4 regions of the Streptomyces sp. NPDC096079 genome follow, and region 2 is predicted to be linked to each of the others. Evidence: riboswitches for the same ligand, from Rfam matches in the RefSeq annotation. Region 2 holds a riboswitch; each other region holds the start of a gene.

Region 1 (4,704 bases), on a different contig from region 2:
ACCGCGGGCGAGTACCTGGACGGCGTTCCGATCGGCCTCGGCTTCCGCGTCCCGATGATTGTCATGTCCCCGTGGACTCGGGGTGGCTGGGTGAGTTCCGAGGTCTTCGACCACACCTCCGTGCTGCGGTTCATGGAGACCTGGACGGCGGCCCTCGGCAACCCCGCCACCTGTCCGAACATCAGCGACTGGCGCCGGAAGGTCACGGGTGACCTGACCGGGGTCTTCGACTTCGCCAACCCGGTGTACGGAGTGCCGTCCGGTCTCCCCTCCACGGCGAAGGTGATCGGACAGGCCACCTGCGGCCCGCTGCCGAACCCGGCCCCGCAGAACAACGCGCTGCCCGCACAGGAGTCCGGCACCCGGCCGGCGCGCGCCCTGCCGTACCAGGTCAACGGCAACCTCGACCGCTTCGAGTTCGGCGCCGCCGGCAAGATCCTGGCCTGGTTCTCGATGACCAACCAGGGCGACGAGGCAAAGCGCCCGGCGCACTTCTCGATCCACCCGCACCAGCACCGGGACACGGCGGCCTGGCAGTACACCGTCGACCCGGGCGGCACGGCCACGGACTACTTCAACATCGGCCTGGGATCGGGCTCGGGGAAGTACGACATCTCGATGATGGGCCCCAACCGGTTCCTGCGGCGGTTCATCGGGGACGCCTCCAAGGCGGGCAAGGACATCGAGGTCGCCGCGCGGTACGCCAAGGAGCCCGGCACCGGGAAGACCGCGGTCTACTTCCGGATGGCCAACGCCTCGGCCAAGGCGGTCACCTTCACCGTCCGCTCGAACGCCTACCGTTCCGACGGCCCGTGGACGTACACCGTGCCGGCGAACTCCAGCCGCGAGGACTTCTTCAACGCGGTGGCGTACAACGGCGGCTGGTACGACTTCACGATCCTCGCCGACATCGACGGGACCTGGTCGCGCCGGTACACCGGCCACATCGAGACCGGTGCCGCGAGCGTCAGCGGCTGATCCCCCGCCCCGCGTGCCGGGCGGCGGCCCTCCGGTCGCCGCCCGGCTCCGGGCGCGGCGTCAGCGGCCGGCGTGCGCGGCGCGGCGGACCGTGGCGTCGAGCAGCGCCACCGCGTCGGCGGCGGTCCGGCCCGGGGCCCGGTTCCAGGGCCCGATCAGGTCGTGCCAGCCGCGCGAGCGGAGTTCGGTCATGATCCAGGCGGCCGCCTCGTGCATGGTGTCCGCGCCCCCGTAGCCGAGGCGATGGGCGGCGAGGAGGGCCCCGCAGACGCACCGGGCCCCCCGTGCGTCGCGCAGCTTGTACGGGGCGTTCTGCCAGCCCCACTCCGTCAGTACCAGGCGCGCGTAGCCGAGGTGGACCGAGGGGCGCAGCTCGGCCTGCCCGAGGCGCCGCCAGGAGTGCAGCCGGTCCGGCAGTACGGCTCCGAGCCGTCCCGGGAGACGCCGCTCGGTGGGCAGCCCCGGCGGGAGTGCGGCGAGCGCGTCGGCCACGAGGCGGTCGACCGGCACGCTGAGCAGCTTCCGCCAGCCCTCCTCCGCCGGTGACGGCTCCTCGGTGGCGGTCCAGTCCGTGACGATCCGCTGCCAGGTGGCGCTCTCGAAGAGCGCGGCCGCCTCGCGATCGAGGCCGTCGGGGTTGAGCAGGGCGGGGGAAGGCGGCATGGGAGCGGCTCCTGGGTCGACTTCCTCCATCTTTCAAGATAAATGTCCCTTTTGCCACTTTTACGAGCCCCGGGAGAGTCGCCGCGCGAACACCCCATCGAGGGGATTTCCCCCCTATTTACCCACCTCGGAATTACAGAGCATATTCGGACATTACGACCCTGGTGACGCGACTCACTCAACCACCCCCGGTCCCTCGCGCGCTCTCCGCCGAGCCCGTACCGGACAAGGAAGTTCGACACCGCCCGAGCGGCATCGATCTTGAATTACCCGAATTCCGTGATCCATTTCCGGATACCCGGCATCCACTCCTCTTGTTATCCGTCGCATTACTGGCCTACGGTCACCTCCATTCGAGCGGAACGCCCAATCCTGCCGCCGCTCGGCACACCTCCCTTTTCACCCGACGGCAGGAGCGGGGGACCCACGAATACGCCGTTCCGCACTCCGGAACGGCTCGGGGTGAAGCCGCGTGCGCGCGGCCGGACATCTCCCGTCCGAACCCGACAGCTCACCCCGCAGGCGCCGGAGAGGAAACCCGTCATGCCTGCTCACGGTAAGCACCGCCGTCCCCGCCTCGGCCACGTCTCCCGCGGCCTCGCCCTGGTCGGCACCGGTGGCGCCGCGCTGACCCTGCCGCTCATCGCCTCGGCCGTCGCCAGTGCGGCGCCCGTGTCCGCCGCCCCGCAGATCGCCGTCAAGGCGCCCGCCGTGGCAGTCACGGCCAAGGCCCCCGCCGCCACGCACACCTACACCGTGGTGAGCGGCGACTCGCTTTCCCTGATCGCCCACAAGAAGGGAATTCAGGGCGGCTGGAAGAGCCTTTACCAGACGAACAAGACCGCCGTGGGTGACAATCCGTCACTCATTCGCCCCGGCCTTGAACTGACGATTCGTCTGGATTCCGCGAAGGCCGCGCCCGCCAAGGCGAAGAAGTCCGCCGCGACCGAGCGGGCGAACCGCTCCGCGCACCGCTCGGCCGCCCCCGCCGTGGCCACCGGGACCGGCTCGTCCGCCGCCGCGGCCGCACCCGCCGTCGCCCTCCCCTCCGCCGTCAAGGCTGCCCCGGCCGCCGCCACCAACTACGCGGACAACCTCGACGGCTGGATCCGCGAGTCGCTGGCCATCATGGGCCAGCGGGGCATCCCCGGGTCCTACGACGGGATCCACCGCAACATCATGCGCGAGTCCTCCGGCAACCCCCAGGCCATCAACCTCTGGGACTCCAACGCCGCCGCCGGCACCCCCTCGAAGGGCCTGCTCCAGGTCATCGAGCCGACCTTCCTCGCCTACCACGTGCCCGGCACGTCCCTGGACCTGTTCGACCCGGTCGCCAACATCACCGCCGCCTGCAACTACGCGGCCGACCGCTACGGCTCCATCGACAACGTCAACTCGGCGTACTGACCGCCCGCCGCCGGAAGTGACCGGCGAACCAGGAGGTGGCGAGGTCCGCCACCTCCTCCAGGGCGCCGGGTTCCTCGAAGAGGTGCCCGGCGCCCCCCACGACGGCCAGCCTGTTCTCACAGCGCAGCAGCGCCAGGGCACGCCGGTTGAGATCCAGGACCAGCGCGTCCGCGCCGCCCACCACCAGGAGCGTCGGAGCGCGCACCCGGGCCAGGTGCTCGGCCGCCAGGTCCGGCCGGCCGCCGCGCGAGACGACGGCGCTCACCGGGGACGCGGGATCGCCCGCCGCCCACAGCGCGGCGGCGGCACCCGTGCTCGCGCCGAAGTACCCCAGCGGAAGACCGGTGCTCTCGGGCCGCGCCGCCAGCCACTCCGTGGCCCCGGCGAGCCGCCCGGCCAGGAGCGGGGTGTCGAAGACGTGCGCCCGGTCCGTCGCCTCCGCCTCCGTCAGCAGGTCGAACAGCAGCGTCCCCAGGCCCGCCCGATGCAGCGCCGCGGCCACCGCCCGGTTCCGCGGACTGTGGCGGCTGCTGCCGCTGCCGTGGGCGAACAGCACGACGCCTCGCGCGTCCTCGGGAACCGCCAGCCGCCCGCCGAGGCGGACGCCGCCGACCGGGATCCTGACGTCCGTGTCCCGGACGACCGGGACGCGCGCCGTCCGGTTCCGCTCCAGACAGGCGACGACCTCGGCGTCCGGGGTCTGTGAGAAGTCCCGGTAGAACTGCCCGATCGCGAAGAACAACTCCGGCGCGTGCACGCTCACCGTCTCGTCGGCCTCGCCGCCGAGGCGCGTGGTCCAGCCGCGCGGTGCCACCGGGACGGCGAGGACGATCCGGGCGGCACCCCTGGCCCGTACCACCCGGCAGGCCGCCAGTGCCGTGGCGCCCGTGGCCAGCCCGTCGTCGACCACGACGACCGTCCGCCCGTCGAGCGGCACGGAGGGCCGGCTGCCCCGGTAGCGCAGGCCACGCTGGTCGAGTTCGGCGTGCTCCCGCTCCTCCACCGCCGCGAGGTCGCGGTCGCCCACACGGGCCTCGCGGAGCACGCGCTCGTTGAGGACCCGCACGCCGCCCTCGCCGAGCGCCCCCATCGCGAGCTCCGGCTGGTGGGGCACCCCCAGTTTCCGCACGAGACAGATGTCGAGCGGCGCGTCGAGGGCCTCGGCGACCTCCACCGCCACCGGCACGCCGCCCCGGGGGAGCCCGAGGACCACGACGTCCTGGCCCTTGAGGTGGTCCAGCCGGTCGGCGAGCTGCCGCCCCGCGTCCGTACGATCGCTGAAGAACATGGTCCCGCCGCCCTTCCGCCTGCGCGGCCCGGGCCCCGGGGAGGAACGGTGTGACCTCGTCCCCGGCCCGTCCCTCCAGGGTAGAGCGCCACGACCGGTGGGCGGACGGCCACCGGCCCGACCGGGGCCCGGACCCCGGACCGGTCGGCGGGCGGCGCAGCGGCCGGGTAGAAAGTCGTCACGTCCGTCGACCTTCGGATGAGGTCCCGCGGCGGGGGCCGTCAGGCACGGGGCCGTCAGGCGCCGAGGAAGGCCTCGATGGCTTCGGCCAGGGCCTCCGGGGTCTCCTCGGGGGCGTAGTGACCGGCGTCCTTGAGGACCGCGAGGCGCGCGTTGGGGTACCAGCGCAGCCAGGTGGCCTCCATCGC
Region 2 (4,704 bases):
ACTGCTGCTCGCCATGAGCCTGCACGCCGCGTGGAACGGCTCGGCCACCTTCGGCGGCCCGCTGGCCTTCTACGCGGTGTACGGGGCGCTCATGGTCCCGGCGTTCGGCCTGCTGACCTGGCTGGCCGTCTGGAGCCGGCAGCGCGAGCTGCGCACGATATCCGGCGAGCTCCCGGCGTACGCGGCGGCCGGCTGGCTCGCTCCCGCCGAGCCGCTCGCGCTGTCCTCGATGCGCGCCCGGCAGGTGGCCCGCTCGTTCGCCGCGCGGACGTACGGCCCGCCGGCCGCGCGGGCGGTCGGCGAGTACGAGTCCTTCGCCACGACCCTGGCGTTCCTGCGGGACCGGGCCCGGCGCGGCACGGCTGGGCCCGACTTCCCGGCCCGGGAGCAGGAGCTGCTGCACCACCTGTGGCAGCGCCGCGCGGTCGCCTCCCCCGCCCTGACGTTCGCGGCGCGGGCCACGGGCCGCGCCTGGGCACCGCCGCAGTACCTGGACTACGAGGGCTACAACCCGTACCGCAGCTAGTGCTGTGGCCGGAAAGGTTTGCCGGGTCGCGGCGTCCGGTGCGGTGCATCGCAAGGCGGAGGGCCTCGGCTCGTACTGGACGTACTCGCGAGGGCCGACAACGCGGCGAGGTGCCGTGCCGGGCGTCGCGACCCGGTGAACCTTTCCGGTCACAGCACTAGGGGCCTGATCCGACGGGAACTGCCAGGCCTAGTGCGCCGACGCCTCCGTCAGCAGCGTCAGCTCCTCCTCCGTCAGTTCCAGGTCGGCGGCCGCCACCAGGGCGGGGAGCTGCTCGACCGTGCGGGCCGAGGCGATCGGCGCGGCGACGGTCGGGCGGGCTGCGAGCCAGGCGAGGGCGACGGTGGCGAGCTCCGCGCCGTGCGCCTCGGCGACCGCGTCGAGGGCGGAGAGCACGGCCCGGCCCCGCTCGGTGTCCAGGTGGCCGGCGGCCCCGGAGGCCCGGACGCTGTCGACGGTGGCGCCGGGGCGGTACTTGCCGGTGAGGAAGCCCGCCGCGAGGCCGTAGTACGGGACGGCGGAGAGCCCGGCCCGCTCGACGGTCTCCAGGAGCGGGCCCTCGTAGGTGTCGCGGGAGACCAGGTTGTAGTGCGGCTGGAGGGCGACGTACCGGGCGAGGCCCTCGGCCTCGGCGAAGTCGAGGGAGGCGCGGAGCCGCTCCGGGGAGATGTTGGAGGCGGCGACGGCGCGCACCTTGCCGTCCTTCACCAGCTGGTCGAGGGCGGTGACGATCTCCTCGACGGGGACGGACTCGTCGTCGAAGTGGGTGTAGTACAGGTCGATGTGGTCGGTGCCGAGGCGGCGGAGGGACTCCTCCGCGCCCGCCTTGATGGTGGTGGCGGACAGGCCCTTGAAGTGGGGGTGGGCGCCGACCTTGGTGGCGACGACGATGTCGGAGCGGTTGCCCCGGGAGGCGAGCCAGCGGCCGATGACGGTCTCGGACTCGCCGCCCTCGTTGCCCTCGGCCCAGGCGGAGTAGACGTCGGCGGAGTCGACGAAGTTGCCGCCGGCGGCGGCGTAGGCGTCGAGGACGGCGAAGGACTGGGCCTCGTCGGCGGTCCAGCCGAAGACGTTGCCGCCCAGGGCGAGGGGGAAGACGTGCAGGTCGGAGCTGCCCAGCGGGCGGAGAGTGGTCATGTGTGGATCAACCGCTCCCGCCGCCGGGCCTATTCCGGGTGGGGTCAGAGGCTGAGGCCCTTGGAGCGGAGCCAGTCCGCCGGGTCGATGCCGTCGCCGCCGGGCGTGTGGACCTCCATGTGGAGGTGGGCGCCGGTGACGTTGCCGGTGGCGCCGACGCGGCCGATGGTCTCGCCGGTGCCCACGGTCTGGCCCGCGCCGACCAGCATGGACGAGAGGTGGCAGTACCAGACCTCGGTGCCGTCCTCCAGCTCCAGGACGATCCGGTAGCCGTAGGAGCCGGACCAGCCCGCCGACTTGACGGTCGCGCCGTGGACGGCCTTGAGCGGGGTGCCCGTGGGGGCGGCGAAGTCGAGGCCGGTGTGGTAGCCGGAGGACCACATGGAGCCGGACTGCATGTAGGTGGCGGTGAGGCTGTACGAGGAGACCGGCAGCGAGTAGCTGGCGGCGAGCTTGGCGAGGCGCTCGGCCTCGGCCTTCGCCTTGGCCGCCGCTTCCGCCTTGGCCTTGGCCTCCGCCTCGGCCTTCGCCTTCGCCTCGGCGGCGGCCTTCTGCGCGGCGGCCTCCTTGGCCACGGCCTCGGCGGCGGCCTTCTCCGCCGCCGCCTTCTCCGCCGCGGCCTTCTCGGCGGCGTCGGCGGAGGCCTGCTGCTGCTCGGCCTGCTGGAGGATGCGGGCGCGCAGGGCCTCGCCCGCGGCGGGGGCGGCGGCGGCCTGCTCGGTGCTCTCGTCGGCCGTGGTGTAGGCGGCGGCGGTGAGCGGGTTCGGGTTGGCGCGGGCCTCGCTGACGGGCTCGCTGTGCTCCTCGGGGAGCAGGTCGCCGACGCCGGGGAGGTCGTGGGCGTCCGGCAGGTCGAGGTCCGGGAGGTCCGGGAGCGATATGGCGACCGGGGGCTTCTCCTGCGCGGTGGCGAGGCCGCCCGCGCCGACGGCCGCGATCACGCCGACGCCGAGGACGGTGGAGGAGCGGGCGAAGTTGGAGCGCTGCTTGACGACCCGGTGCCGGCCGCCGGAGCGGCCCTCGGCGCGGAGGGAGCCCTCGGTGGGGTTCCACTCGGTGTCCGGGGCGGCGGGACCCGCACCGCCACCGAAGGCATCGAAGGGGGCTTCGGGTGCGGGGGTGTTGGACGCCACGGAGGCGCGCTCCTTTCCTTCCTTCTCGCCTACCGGGTTAGCTGACGGGTTCGGAGCAGGAAGGTCTCCTACGGGCTCGACCGCACGGGTGCGTGGTCCGCACGGGTGCGAAGGGGCCCGATTCACCCCAAGTGGTGGTTCCCCGGTTCCTTTTCAGGATTCGGCGCGTGCGCACGGTGCCGCCTCTTGCGACGGCTGGGACGACCGCGCTGCGTTATCGAACGTTAATAGACAGGGGGTCCCGATTCCAAGCCGTCCCCCTTGATCATTCATTGAATTGGGAGGTAATGGTCCGACTTGACCCCCGTTCAGAACGGGCTCGCCCAACCCTCGCGATCTGACGTTATGTCAATTGTTATCGCAGTGACACCCTCCGACTACGCCTGGTGACGGGGCCCGCCCGGCGGCACCACCGGCATCGTCCGACGCCGCTCCGGCTGCCCCGCCGCCGGGCGGCTCACGGCCAGCAACGCCATGTCGTCGGTCGCCCCGCCGCCCGTGTGGAGCCGTACGTCGTCCACGAGCGCGTCGAGCAGTTCCTCGGGCCCGGGGAAGATCCGCCCGGCGAGCCGGGCCGCCGGATCGTAGAAGACGCCCTGCGCGTTCCGCGCCTCCGAGAGGCCGTCCGTGTAGAACAGCAGCGTCGTGCCCGGCGGGAACGGCCGCGCCTCCGCCCGGTCCGGCCACTGCGCCAGCTCCCCCATGCCGAGCGGCAGCGCCGCCTCCCCCGGCTCCAGCGCGTCGAGCCGCCCGTCCGCGTACAGCATCAGCGGCGGCGGATGACCCCGGTTGACGACCCGTACGAAACCGCCGAAGGTCCCGCTCCCGTCGGCGCGCGGGATCTCGGCCAGCACGGCGGTGGTGAACCCCTCGAAGGCGTCGAGCCCGTCCCGCCGGGTGCCCTCCCGGGTCAGCGCCCGTTCCAGGCGCAGCGCCACGCCCTCCAGGTTCCGCTCCTGCTCGGCCGCCTCCCGGAAGGCGCCGATGACGACGGCGACGGCCTCGACCGCGTCCATCCCCTTGCCCCGGACGTCCCCGACCACCAGCCGTACCCCGTGCGGGGTGTCCTGCACGGCGAACAGGTCGCCGCCGATGAACGCGTCGGCCTGTGCCGCCTCGTACCGCGCCGCGCACTGGAGCCCGCCGATCCGCTCGGCGGGCGTCGGCAGCACCGCCTTCTGCGCGGTCTCCGCGATGACCCGCGCCGAGGCGAGCCGCTCACCGCTGCGCCGCACCACCCGGTTGATGAGCAGGGCGAGCGCGGAGACGGTGAGGACGGTCAGGGTCTCCGTGAGCGCCGCGACCTCGTCGACGGTCCCGTTGTAGGCGTGCAGGCCCACCGAGGCGCAGACGGCGGCGATCCCGGTGAGCAGGGTGGTGAGGGTGGAGAAGAAGGGCGCGGCGATCAGCGGGGCGGCGGAGAAGAGCGGCGCCGCCGTGTACTCGGGCGGGGTCGCCACGTCGAAGGCGACACCGCCCACGATGATCAGCGGCGGCAGCGCGCGGATGAACCGCCGGGCGCCGCCGTAGTCGGCACGGCCCCCGCCGCCCCGCCGTCCGCCGCCCGCCGCTCCTAGGGGGTGCCCCACCTGTGCTCTCCTGCCCGGTCCGACCGGCCGCGGTCCGCACCGCGCCCTCCCAGGGTGGCCGCCGCCGCCGGGGGCGGCGACTCCCACGGGGCCGAGTGGCGTACGGACCCGGCCGCCCGGGACGGCCTCAGCCCGCCGACGCGCCCTCCTCCGGCGCGTCCTCCGCCAGCCGCCCGCCCCGGCCGAGCAGCGCCATCGCCGCCGCGCACAGCAGGCCCACGGCGCACAGCACGAGCCACGGCGCCGCCGACCAGCCGGTGACGTCGAGGAGCGCGCCCGTCCCCAGGTTCCCGAGGGTGATGCCGATCCCGCAGACCGT
Region 3 (4,704 bases), on a different contig from region 2:
GGACGACGCTGCCGAGCGGGGTCGAGGCCTGGCTCGTGACCCGGTACGCGGACGCCCGGCAGGCCCTCGCCGACCAGCGGCTCTCCAAGAACCCCGCGCACCACGACGAGTCCCCGCACGCGAAGGGGAAGACGGGCATCCCGGGCGAGCGCAAGGCCGAGCTGATGACGCATCTGCTCAACATCGACCCGCCGGACCACACCCGGCTGCGCCGCCTCGTGTCGAAGGCGTTCACCCCGCGCCGGGTCGCCGAGTTCACGCCGCGCGTGCAGGAGCTGACGGACCGGCTCATCGACGGGTTCGTGGAGCGGGGCAGCGCCGACCTCATCCACGAGTTCGCCTTCCCCCTGCCGATCTACGCGATCTGCGACCTGCTCGGGGTGCCGCCGGAGGACCAGGACGACTTCCGGGACTGGGCCGGGATGATGATCCGGCACGGCGGCGGGCCGCGCGGTGGGGTCGCCCGGTCGGTGAAGAAGATGCGCGGCTATCTCGCCGAGCTGATCCACCGCAAGCGGGGGGAGCCGGGGGACGACCTGATCTCGGGGCTCATCAAGGCCTCCGACCACGGCGAGCACCTCACCGAGAACGAGGCCGCCGCGATGGCCTTCATCCTGCTGTTCGCCGGCTTCGAGACGACCGTGAATCTGGTCGGTAACGGACTTTACGCCCTTCTCCGGCATCCGGAGCAGCGGGCGCTGCTCCAGGAGTCCCTCGCCGCCGGGGAGACCGGACTCCTGGAGACCGGCGTCGAGGAGCTGCTGCGGTTCGACGGGCCCGTGGAGATGGCGACCTGGCGTTACGCGACACGGGCGCTGACCATCGGCGGACAGGAGATCCCGGCCGGCGACCCGGTGCTCGTGGTGCTCGCCGCCGCCGACCGGGACCCGGAGCGCTTCGACGGTCCGGACGTGCTCGACCTCGCCCGGCGCGACAACCAGCACCTCGGGTACGGGCACGGCATCCACTACTGCCTGGGCGCGCCGCTCGCCCGTCTCGAAGGGCAGACGGCGCTCGCGACGCTCCTGACTCGCCTGCCGGATCTGCGACTTGCCGCCGATCCGGCCGAACTGCGGTGGCGCGGAGGGCTCATCATGCGCGGATTGCGCACGCTTCCGGTCGAGTTCTCCCCGTCCGTACCGGTCTTGGCTGCTGACTGAGCATCAGAAATGTGATCTTTACGTGATCGCGGGGCGATCGACTTGTGACGGGCGTTCGAATGCCGCTACGTTTCCCGGCAGTCTCAGCCGTCACGCGAAAGGCGCTCCTATGCGTTCCGGGAACGGACGACACCGTCGCCCCCGTCAGGCCCCCGCCATCGTCGTCGCCGCGGGCGTGACCGGATCCGCCATGGCACTGCCGCTGCTGGCCTCCGGATCCGCCTCCGCCGCCGACGCCGCCACCTGGGACCGGGTCGCCGAGTGCGAGTCCGGTGGCCAGTGGAGTGCCAACTTCGGCAACGGCATGTACGGCGGCCTCCAGATCACCCAGGACAGCTGGGAGCGGAACGGCGGCCTCGCGTACGCGCCCAGCCCCGACCTCGCCAGCCGCGCCCAGCAGATCGCGGTGGCCGAGAAGGCGCTCGCCAAGGGCAGCGACGAGTGGGCCACCTGTGCCCCGATCGCCGGCCTGAAGAACGACGGCAAGGCCACCGGCGTGAACCCCGGCCCGGCCGCCGTCCCCACGACCCCCGGTGGGCCCCTCCCCGAGTCCAACCGCACGGCGGACGCCCCGGCCGCCCCCCAGGGCTCCGTCGGGCAGGCGCAGCGGTCCGCCGCGTCCGCGACGCCGGTGGCGCCGGCCACGCCGGTCGTTCCGAGCGCTCCGGTGACCTCCGCCACCCCGTCGGCACCGACCGCGCCCACCACCCCGGTGGCCCCGGACGCGTCCGTTACGCCCGGTACGCCGGATTCTTCTGACGTGTCGAAGGGTGACACGCCGTCGGCCACACCCGGCACCGGCAAGCACCGGGGTGAGGCCGCACCGGAGGAGTCCGGCGAGTCGGGCGGATCGGCTGAATCGGGTCGACACGCCTCGAATACGGACAAGTCCACGGGGGAAGTCGACGCCACGCCGGTGACTGACGGGACGAAGGAATCGGGCGCAACGGACAGTCAGGGCACTTCGGGCGAGTACACCGTGCAGCCGGGTGACAGTCTGTCCGGCATTGCGCAGGAGAACGAACTCCCCGGAGGCTGGACCGCCCTCTATGACGCCAACCGGCAGACGGTGGGCCTCGATCCGGACCTCATCCTGCCTGGTCAGAGCCTCGATCTGACGCCGGGTTCGGTGGCGGCGGCCGAATAGTTCGCGGGGTTATGTCCGGTTCTGGGCAAGTGAGACATGGGTCTCTTCGCCCCAACTGGCGTGTCACGTCCGCAAACTTTGCTCCCGTCACCTCTCACCTGCACAAACACCGCCCACCGGAGGGCAAGCAGGGGCGATATTTCCGCAATGGGCCTCTTTGAACTTCCGGTGGGTCTGTGTCTACGGTCGTCACCGCTCGCCACCGCGGGCCCCGTCGACCGAAACGCCGAATCCTGCCGTCGGCCGATGGGAACAGTCGTCGCGCAAGCGCCGAAGGCAGGAGTGGGGGACCCAAGGTAAGTGCCGGCCCCGGCCGTCGAGACAGACGGCCGACGACCGGCTTGGGGTGAAGCCGCGTGCTAGGACACGCGGCCGGGCAACTTTCCGGCCCGAACCCGACAGCTCACCTCACAGGCGTCGGTGAGGAGAATCCCCATGCTGTTTTCCGCCAAGGGCAAACACCGTCGTCCCTCCAAGGCCACCCAGGTCGCCACGCTCGTCGGCGTCACCGGTGTCGCCGTCGCCGCCCCGCTGCTGACCGCGGGCACCGCCTCGGCCGCCACCACCGCCGAGTGGGACACCGTCGCCCAGTGCGAGTCCGGCGGCAACTGGTCCATCAACACCGGCAACGGCTTCTACGGCGGCCTGCAGTTCACCAACTCCACCTGGGCCGCCTTCGGTGGCACCGCCTACGCCCCGCGCGCCGACATGGCGTCCAAGGCCCAGCAGATCTCCGTCGCCGAGAAGGTCCTCGCGGGCCAGGGCAAGGGTGCCTGGCCGAGCTGCGGCGTCGGCCTCTCCAGCGCCGCCTACGACGGCGGCGCCGCCGAGAGCGCCCCGAAGCAGGAGGCCGCCCCGAAGCAGGAGGCCGCCCCCAAGCCGCAGGAGCGTCGCGCCGAGCAGCCGACCACCCGCAGCGAGCAGCGCCAGGCCCCGAAGGCCACCGCCAAGAAGACCGTCACCACGCCCACCGGCAAGACGGTCAAGAAGGGTGACGGCGAGTACAAGGTCGTCACCGGCGACACCCTCAGCAAGATCGCCCAGGCGCACGGCGTCAAGGGCGGCTGGGCCAAGCTCTTCGAGCTGAACAAGGACGTCGTCGAGAACGCCGACCTCATCTACCCGGGTCAGCAGCTCCACCTGAAGTGAGCCCGGCGGCTCGCGTGAGTCCGGCGGCTCACGCGGCCCCGACGACCCTCCCGCGGTGACCACCCCGGTCCGGCGCGCCCTTCCCCCGTGCGCGCCGGACCGGGGTTCCCCCTTTTAAGGAGGACCCGCCTCCTTGTTCCTGGGGGACCTCATGGTTACCGTCCAGTAGATCTGGGGTCCTTCGTCCCGCAATGCGTGCCCTTGGGTCCTTTTTCGTCCCAGCGGGCGGGCGCACGGCGGGCGGGAGCCCCCGAGCCGGTTAGGCTCTTGTCGCAAGGCCGAGCGACCCTGCACCGACCTTGCGTCACATCCCGCGTCACATCCCAGAAGGAGATGCTCGTGCCGTCCATCGACGTCGTCGTAGCCCGGGAAATCCTGGACTCCCGAGGCAACCCCACGGTCGAGGTCGAGGTCGGCCTCGACGACGGCAGCACCGGCCGTGCTGCCGTTCCGTCCGGCGCCTCCACCGGTGCGTTCGAGGCCATCGAGCTTCGCGACGGTGACCCGAACCGCTACCAGGGCAAGGGTGTCGAGAAGGCCGTCCTCGCCGTCATCGAGCAGATCGGCCCGGAGCTCGTCGGCTACGACGCCACCGAGCAGCGCCTGATCGACCAGGCCATGTTCGACCTGGACGCCACGGAGAACAAGGGCTCGCTCGGCGCCAACGCCATCCTCGGCGTCTCCCTCGCCGTCGCGCACGCCGCCTCCGAGGCCAGCGACCTCCCCCTCTTCCGCTACCTGGGCGGCCCGAACGCGCACCTGCTGCCCGTTCCGATGATGAACATCCTCAACGGTGGGTCGCACGCCGACTCCAACGTGGACATCCAGGAGTTCATGATCGCCCCGATCGGCGCGGAGTCCTTCTCCGAGGCCCTCCGCTGGGGCACCGAGGTCTACCACACCCTCAAGTCCGTCCTGAAGACCAAGGGCCTCTCCACCGGCCTCGGCGACGAGGGCGGCTTCGCCCCGAACCTGGACTCCAACCGCGAGGCGCTCGACCTCATCCTGGAGGCCATCAAGCAGGCCGGCTACGTCCCGGGCAAGGACATCGCGCTGGCGCTCGACGTCGCCGCGTCCGAGTTCTACAAGGACGGCAAGTACGAGTTCGAGGGCAAGTCCCGCTCGGCCGCCGAGATGACCGAGTACTACGAGGAGCTCGTCTCCGCGTACCCGCTCGTCTCCATCGAGGACCCGCTGTTCGAGGACGACTGGGCCGGCTGGAAGGTCATCACCGACAAGCTCGGCGCC
Region 4 (4,704 bases), on a different contig from region 2:
CAGGGGGCCGGCGGCTCGCTCAACGGCACGACGAGCTTCGAGCGCACCAACTACTTCGAGACCATGCCCGCGCACCAGCTGGAGCTCGCGCTCTGGCTGGAGGCCGACCGCATGGGCTCGCTGCTCGCCGCCCTGGACGACGAGTCCATGGAGAACCAGCGGGACGTCGTCAAGAACGAGCGCCGCCAGCGCTACGACAACGTGCCGTACGGCACGGCCTTCGAGAGGCTGACCGCCCTCGCCTACCCGGAGGGCCACCCCTACCACCACACGCCGATCGGCTCCATGGCCGACCTGGACGCGGCGACCCTGGAGGACGCGCGGAACTTCTTCCGCACGTACTACGCCCCGAACAACGCCGTGCTGTCCGTCGTCGGCGACATCGACCCGGCGCGGACGCTCGCCTGGGTCGAGAAGTACTTCGGCTCCATCCCGGCCCACGACGGCAAGCCCGAGCCGCGCTCCGGCGAGCTGCCCGAGGTCATCGGGGAGCAGCTCCGCGAGGTCGTCGAGGAGGAGGTCCCGGCGCGTGCGCTGATGGCCGCCTACCGGCTGCCGCACGACGGCACGCGCGCGTGCGACGCCGCCGACCTCGCCCTGACGGTCCTGGGCGGCGGGGAGTCCTCCCGCCTGCACAACCGTCTGGTCCGCCGCGACCGCACGGCCGTCGCCGCCGGCTTCGGTCTGCTGCGGCTGGCCGGCGCCCCCTCGCTCGGCTGGCTGGACGTCAAGACCTCCGGCGGCGTCGAGGTCCCGCAGATCGAGGCGGCCGTCGACGAGGAGCTCGCCCGGTTCGCCGCCGAGGGCCCCACGGCCGAGGAGATGGAGCGCGCGCAGGCCCAGTTGGAGCGCGAGTGGCTGGACCGGCTCGGCACCGTCGCGGGCCGCGCGGACGAACTGTGCCGGTTCGCCGTGCTGTTCGGCGACCCGCAGCTCGCCCTGACGGCCGTCGACCGGGTCCTGGAGGTCACCGCCGACGAGGTGCGGGAGGTCGCCGCGGCGAAGCTGCGCCCCGACAACCGCGCGGTGCTCGTGTACGAGCCCCTGGCGACCGAGCAGAGCGACAGCGCCGACGGCGATGACGAAGAGGGAGCGGACCAGTGACCGACGCCGCCGTGTCTTTGACGAGCATGGACTTCCACCCGCAGCCCGAGGCGGGCACCGCGAAGCCGTGGGCCTTCCCGGCACCGGACCGCGGGAAGCTGGACAACGGTCTGACCGTGCTCACCAGCCACCGCCCCGGCCAGCAGGTCGTCGCCGTGGAGATCTTCCTGCCCGCCCCGCTGGACGCCGAGCCCGCCGGGCTCGACGGCGTCGCCACGATCATGGCCCGAGCGCTCTCCGAGGGCACCGACCAGCACAGCGCCGAGGAGTTCGCGGCCGAGCTGGAGCGCTGCGGCGCCACGCTCGACGCGCACGCCGACCACCCGGGCGTACGGGTCTCCCTGGAGGTCCCCGTCTCCCGGCTGCCCAAGGCGCTCGGGCTGCTCTCCGAGGCGCTGATCGCCCCCGCGTTCCTGGACACCGAGGTCGAGCGCCTGGTGCGCAACCGCCTCGACGAGATCCCGCACGAGACGGCCAACCCGGGCCGTCGCGCCGCCAAGCAGCTCTCCAAGGAGCTGTTCCCGGCCGAGTCCCGGATGTCCCGGCCGCGCCAGGGCACCGAGGAGACCGTCGCCGCGATCGACGCCGCCGCCGTCCGCGCCTTCTTCGAGGCGCACCTCCGGCCCGGCACGGCCACCGCCGTGGTCGTCGGCGACCTGACCGGGGTCGACCTCGACAAGGTCCTCGCCGAGACGCTGGGCGCCTGGACGGCTGAGCCGGCCGAGCCGCTCCCGATGCCGCCGATCACCGCCGACGACACCGGACGGGTCGTCATCGTGGACCGTCCGGGCGCCGTGCAGACGCAGCTGCTGATCGGCCGGATCGGCCCCGACCGGCACGACCGCGTCTGGCCGGCCCAGGTCCTCGGCACGTACTGCCTCGGCGGCACCCTGACCTCGCGTCTGGACCGGGTCCTGCGCGAGGAGAAGGGCTACACGTACGGCGTGCGGGCCTTCGGTCAGGTGCTCCGCTCGGACGCCGCGGGGAACGGCGCCTCGATGCTCGCCATCAGCGGATCCGTCGACACCCCGAACACGGGTCCGGCGCTCGAGGACCTGTGGAAGGTGCTGCGCACGCTCGCCGCCGAGGGGCTCACCGACGCCGAGCGCGAGACGGCCGTGCAGAACCTGGTGGGCGTGGCCCCCCTCAAGTACGAGACGGCCGCCTCGGTCGCCGGGACGCTCGCCGACCAGGTGGAGCAGCACCTTCCGGACGACTACCAGGCGCAGTTGTACGCGCGCCTGGCCGAGACGGGCACGGTCGAGGCGACGGCCGCCGTGGTCAGCGCCTTCCCGGTGGACCGGCTCGTGACCGTGCTCGTCGGCGACGCGGCGCAGATCGCGGAGCCCGTGCGGGGTCTGGGCATCGGTGAAGTGACCGTCGTGACCGGCTGATTCAGGCCGCAGCGCGACAACGACAGGACCCCGACGGCATGTTTCGTCGGGGTCCTCCGCTTTGTCCGTATTGAGGTCAAGATGATCTTTTGCCCTGTGGCATGTCTTACAAAAAGCGTGTCCGGTTGGTGATTGAAAGACGATCCGCATAGCGTCGGGGCGACTGTTCGTCAGTTGCACGTGCCGCAGCCGCGGCATCGGACAGTCATCGCCGAGTCCCCGTCAGGCGCGAGCCTGGGGAGCCGGGGACCCACACGCAGTCCCTGGGGTGAATCGGGCGGCCTTCGTCTTGACGGAGGGGCCCGTAGGAGACCTTCCTGCTCCGAACCCGTCAGCTAACCCGGTAGGCGAGAGGGAAGGAAAGGATCAGCCACTACATGGCGTTCACCCGTGCCACCGGGAAGCATCGTGGTCCGAGCCGGATGGCGCGCCGCAGCGTGGGCATCGCCGGCGTCGCGACGCTCGCCACCACCGGCGTCATCGGAACCCTCGCCTCCCCGGCGCTCGCCGCCGACACGGACCACCGCTCCGTCGAGGACACCGGCCTGACCCAGGTCATCACCGAGGACTCCCTCGTGGACCGGATCAACGCCCAGGCCACCGCCCAGGAGCAGGAGGCCGTCGAGGCCATCGCCAAGGCGAAGGCCAAGGCCGAGGCGAAGCGCAAGGCGGACGCCCGCGCCAAGGAGATCCGGCTGGAGCGTGAGCGTGCCGCCCGCGAGGCCGAGCGCCGCCGCCTGGCCTCCTTCCAGCTCCCCGTCGCCGGCTCGTACGTCTCCACCGGCTACAAGACCGGTGGCTCCCTCTGGTCCTCCGGCAGCCACTCCGGCGTCGACTTCCACGCCGCCTACGGCACCCGGGTCGTCTCCGTCGGCTCCGGCACCGTCGTCGAGGCCGGCTGGGGCGGCGCGTACGGCAACAACATCGTCATCCGGATGAACGACGGCACGTACACCCAGTACGGACACCTGTCCTCCATCGGGGTCTACGTCGGCCAGACCGTCGAGCCGGGCCAGCAGATAGGCGTCTCCGGCTCGACCGGCAACTCCACCGGCCCGCACCTGCACTTCGAGGCGCGCACGAGCCCCGAGTACGGCTCCGACATCAACCCGGTCGCGTACCTCCGCGCCCGCGGCGTCACCGTCTGACCCGTACCGCATCTTCGCGGAGCGACTCGCAAAAGCCCCGGCTCGTACTGAGCCGGGGCTTTTCGTCGACCGGAACGGCCAAAATACAGCCATGGATTCCATCGGGGCATCGGAAATTCCGGCGGGCTGCCATAGAGTCGAAGATCGGGCGCAGAACAGGCGCCGATGGAATGGACTCGCGCGGACCAAAGCGGAGGTCGGACATGCGCATTCCCGCGCACTCGGTATGCACGGCGATCCGGGACGACATCGTCTCCGGCGTGTTCGAGCGGGGCGGCCGGCTGACCGAGGAGCAACTCGCCCGCCGGTACGGGGTCTCCCGCGTCCCGGTCCGCGAGGCGCTGCGCACCCTGGAGTCCGAGGGGTTCGTCGTCACCCGGCGTCACGCGGGCGCCCATGTCGCCGAGCCCACCGAGCAGGAGGCGGCCGACCTGCTCGACATGCGGGCGCTGCTCGAGCCGCTCGGGGCCGCGCGGGCCGCGCAGCGGCGCACGGAGGCCCACCTCAAGGTGCTGCGCGGCCTGGTCAGGCTGGGGCAGGAGCGGGCCAGGCGGGGCCAGGGCGAGGATCTGCGGTCGCTCGGCGGCTGGTTCCACGAGACGCTCGCGCAGGCTTCGGGGAGCCCGGCCCTGACGGCGCTGCTCACCCAGCTCCGGCACAAGATCGCCTGGACGTACGTCGTGGAGCAGCCCGCCCAGCCGGTCGAGGCCTGGGCCGAGCACGGCGCGATCGTGGACGCCGTGGCGCGCGGCGACGCCGAGCGGGCGAGGAGCCTGACCGCGCTGCACGCGGAGCGCTCGCTGTCCCTGCACCGGCTCAAAAAGCCGGAGCGGGGCCGTGTGAGGGTTTCGCAACATGCCGTCAACACGGCGAGTGCCCGGAATTAACACGCACGCCGTATACAAAGAAATAGGCATTCGGCCGGGGTTTTCGTGCTGCCCGAAAATGGGCCCGACGAGTCCGGGGAATGCGAATGGCCGTGCCCGCCGGAATTCCGGCGGGTCGGGACCAGGGCCCGGCACCTGTCGGTGGATCTGGCGACCGGCACGCTCCGGTCC

The links. Region 2 has a riboswitch for cyclic di-AMP ahead of ABTY59_RS36840 (M23 family metallopeptidase). Riboswitches for the same ligand answer to the same signal wherever they lie in the genome.
Region 1: another riboswitch for cyclic di-AMP. It lies ahead of ABTY59_RS14915 (LysM peptidoglycan-binding domain-containing protein); the one in region 2 lies ahead of ABTY59_RS36840 (M23 family metallopeptidase).
Region 3: another riboswitch for cyclic di-AMP. It lies ahead of ABTY59_RS16540 (transglycosylase family protein); the one in region 2 lies ahead of ABTY59_RS36840 (M23 family metallopeptidase).
Region 4: another riboswitch for cyclic di-AMP. It lies ahead of ABTY59_RS11010 (M23 family metallopeptidase); the one in region 2 lies ahead of ABTY59_RS36840 (M23 family metallopeptidase).

Annotation. Positions count from the first base shown of each region.
Region 1 is NZ_JBEOST010000006.1:138,539-143,242, reverse strand. Features, by position in the region: gene ABTY59_RS14925 (phosphocholine-specific phospholipase C) at 1-978, shown strand, start outside; gene ABTY59_RS14920 (DUF6197 family protein) at 1,039-1,641, opposite strand; cyclic di-AMP (ydaO/yuaA leader) riboswitch at 2,032-2,179, shown strand; gene ABTY59_RS14915 (LysM peptidoglycan-binding domain-containing protein) at 2,185-3,048, shown strand; gene ABTY59_RS14910 (phosphoribosyltransferase family protein) at 3,032-4,336, opposite strand; gene ABTY59_RS14905 (alpha/beta fold hydrolase) at 4,573-4,704, opposite strand, start outside.
Region 2 is NZ_JBEOST010000040.1:9,106-13,809, reverse strand. Features, by position in the region: gene ABTY59_RS36850 (PrsW family intramembrane metalloprotease) at 1-526, shown strand, start outside; gene ABTY59_RS36845 (aldo/keto reductase) at 716-1,663, opposite strand; gene ABTY59_RS36840 (M23 family metallopeptidase) at 1,708-2,796, opposite strand; cyclic di-AMP (ydaO/yuaA leader) riboswitch at 2,808-2,972, opposite strand; gene ABTY59_RS36835 (PP2C family protein-serine/threonine phosphatase) at 3,174-4,385, opposite strand; gene ABTY59_RS36830 (MFS transporter) at 4,513-4,704, opposite strand, start outside.
Region 3 is NZ_JBEOST010000007.1:55,759-60,462, reverse strand. Features, by position in the region: gene ABTY59_RS16550 (cytochrome P450 family protein) at 1-1,160, shown strand, start outside; gene ABTY59_RS16545 (LysM peptidoglycan-binding domain-containing protein) at 1,351-2,307, shown strand; cyclic di-AMP (ydaO/yuaA leader) riboswitch at 2,566-2,739, shown strand; gene ABTY59_RS16540 (transglycosylase family protein) at 2,743-3,456, shown strand; gene eno (phosphopyruvate hydratase) at 3,796-4,704, shown strand, end outside.
Region 4 is NZ_JBEOST010000004.1:123,087-127,790, forward strand. Features, by position in the region: gene ABTY59_RS11000 (M16 family metallopeptidase) at 1-1,104, shown strand, start outside; gene ABTY59_RS11005 (M16 family metallopeptidase) at 1,101-2,498, shown strand; cyclic di-AMP (ydaO/yuaA leader) riboswitch at 2,698-2,863, shown strand; gene ABTY59_RS11010 (M23 family metallopeptidase) at 2,876-3,646, shown strand; gene ABTY59_RS11015 (GntR family transcriptional regulator) at 3,850-4,533, shown strand.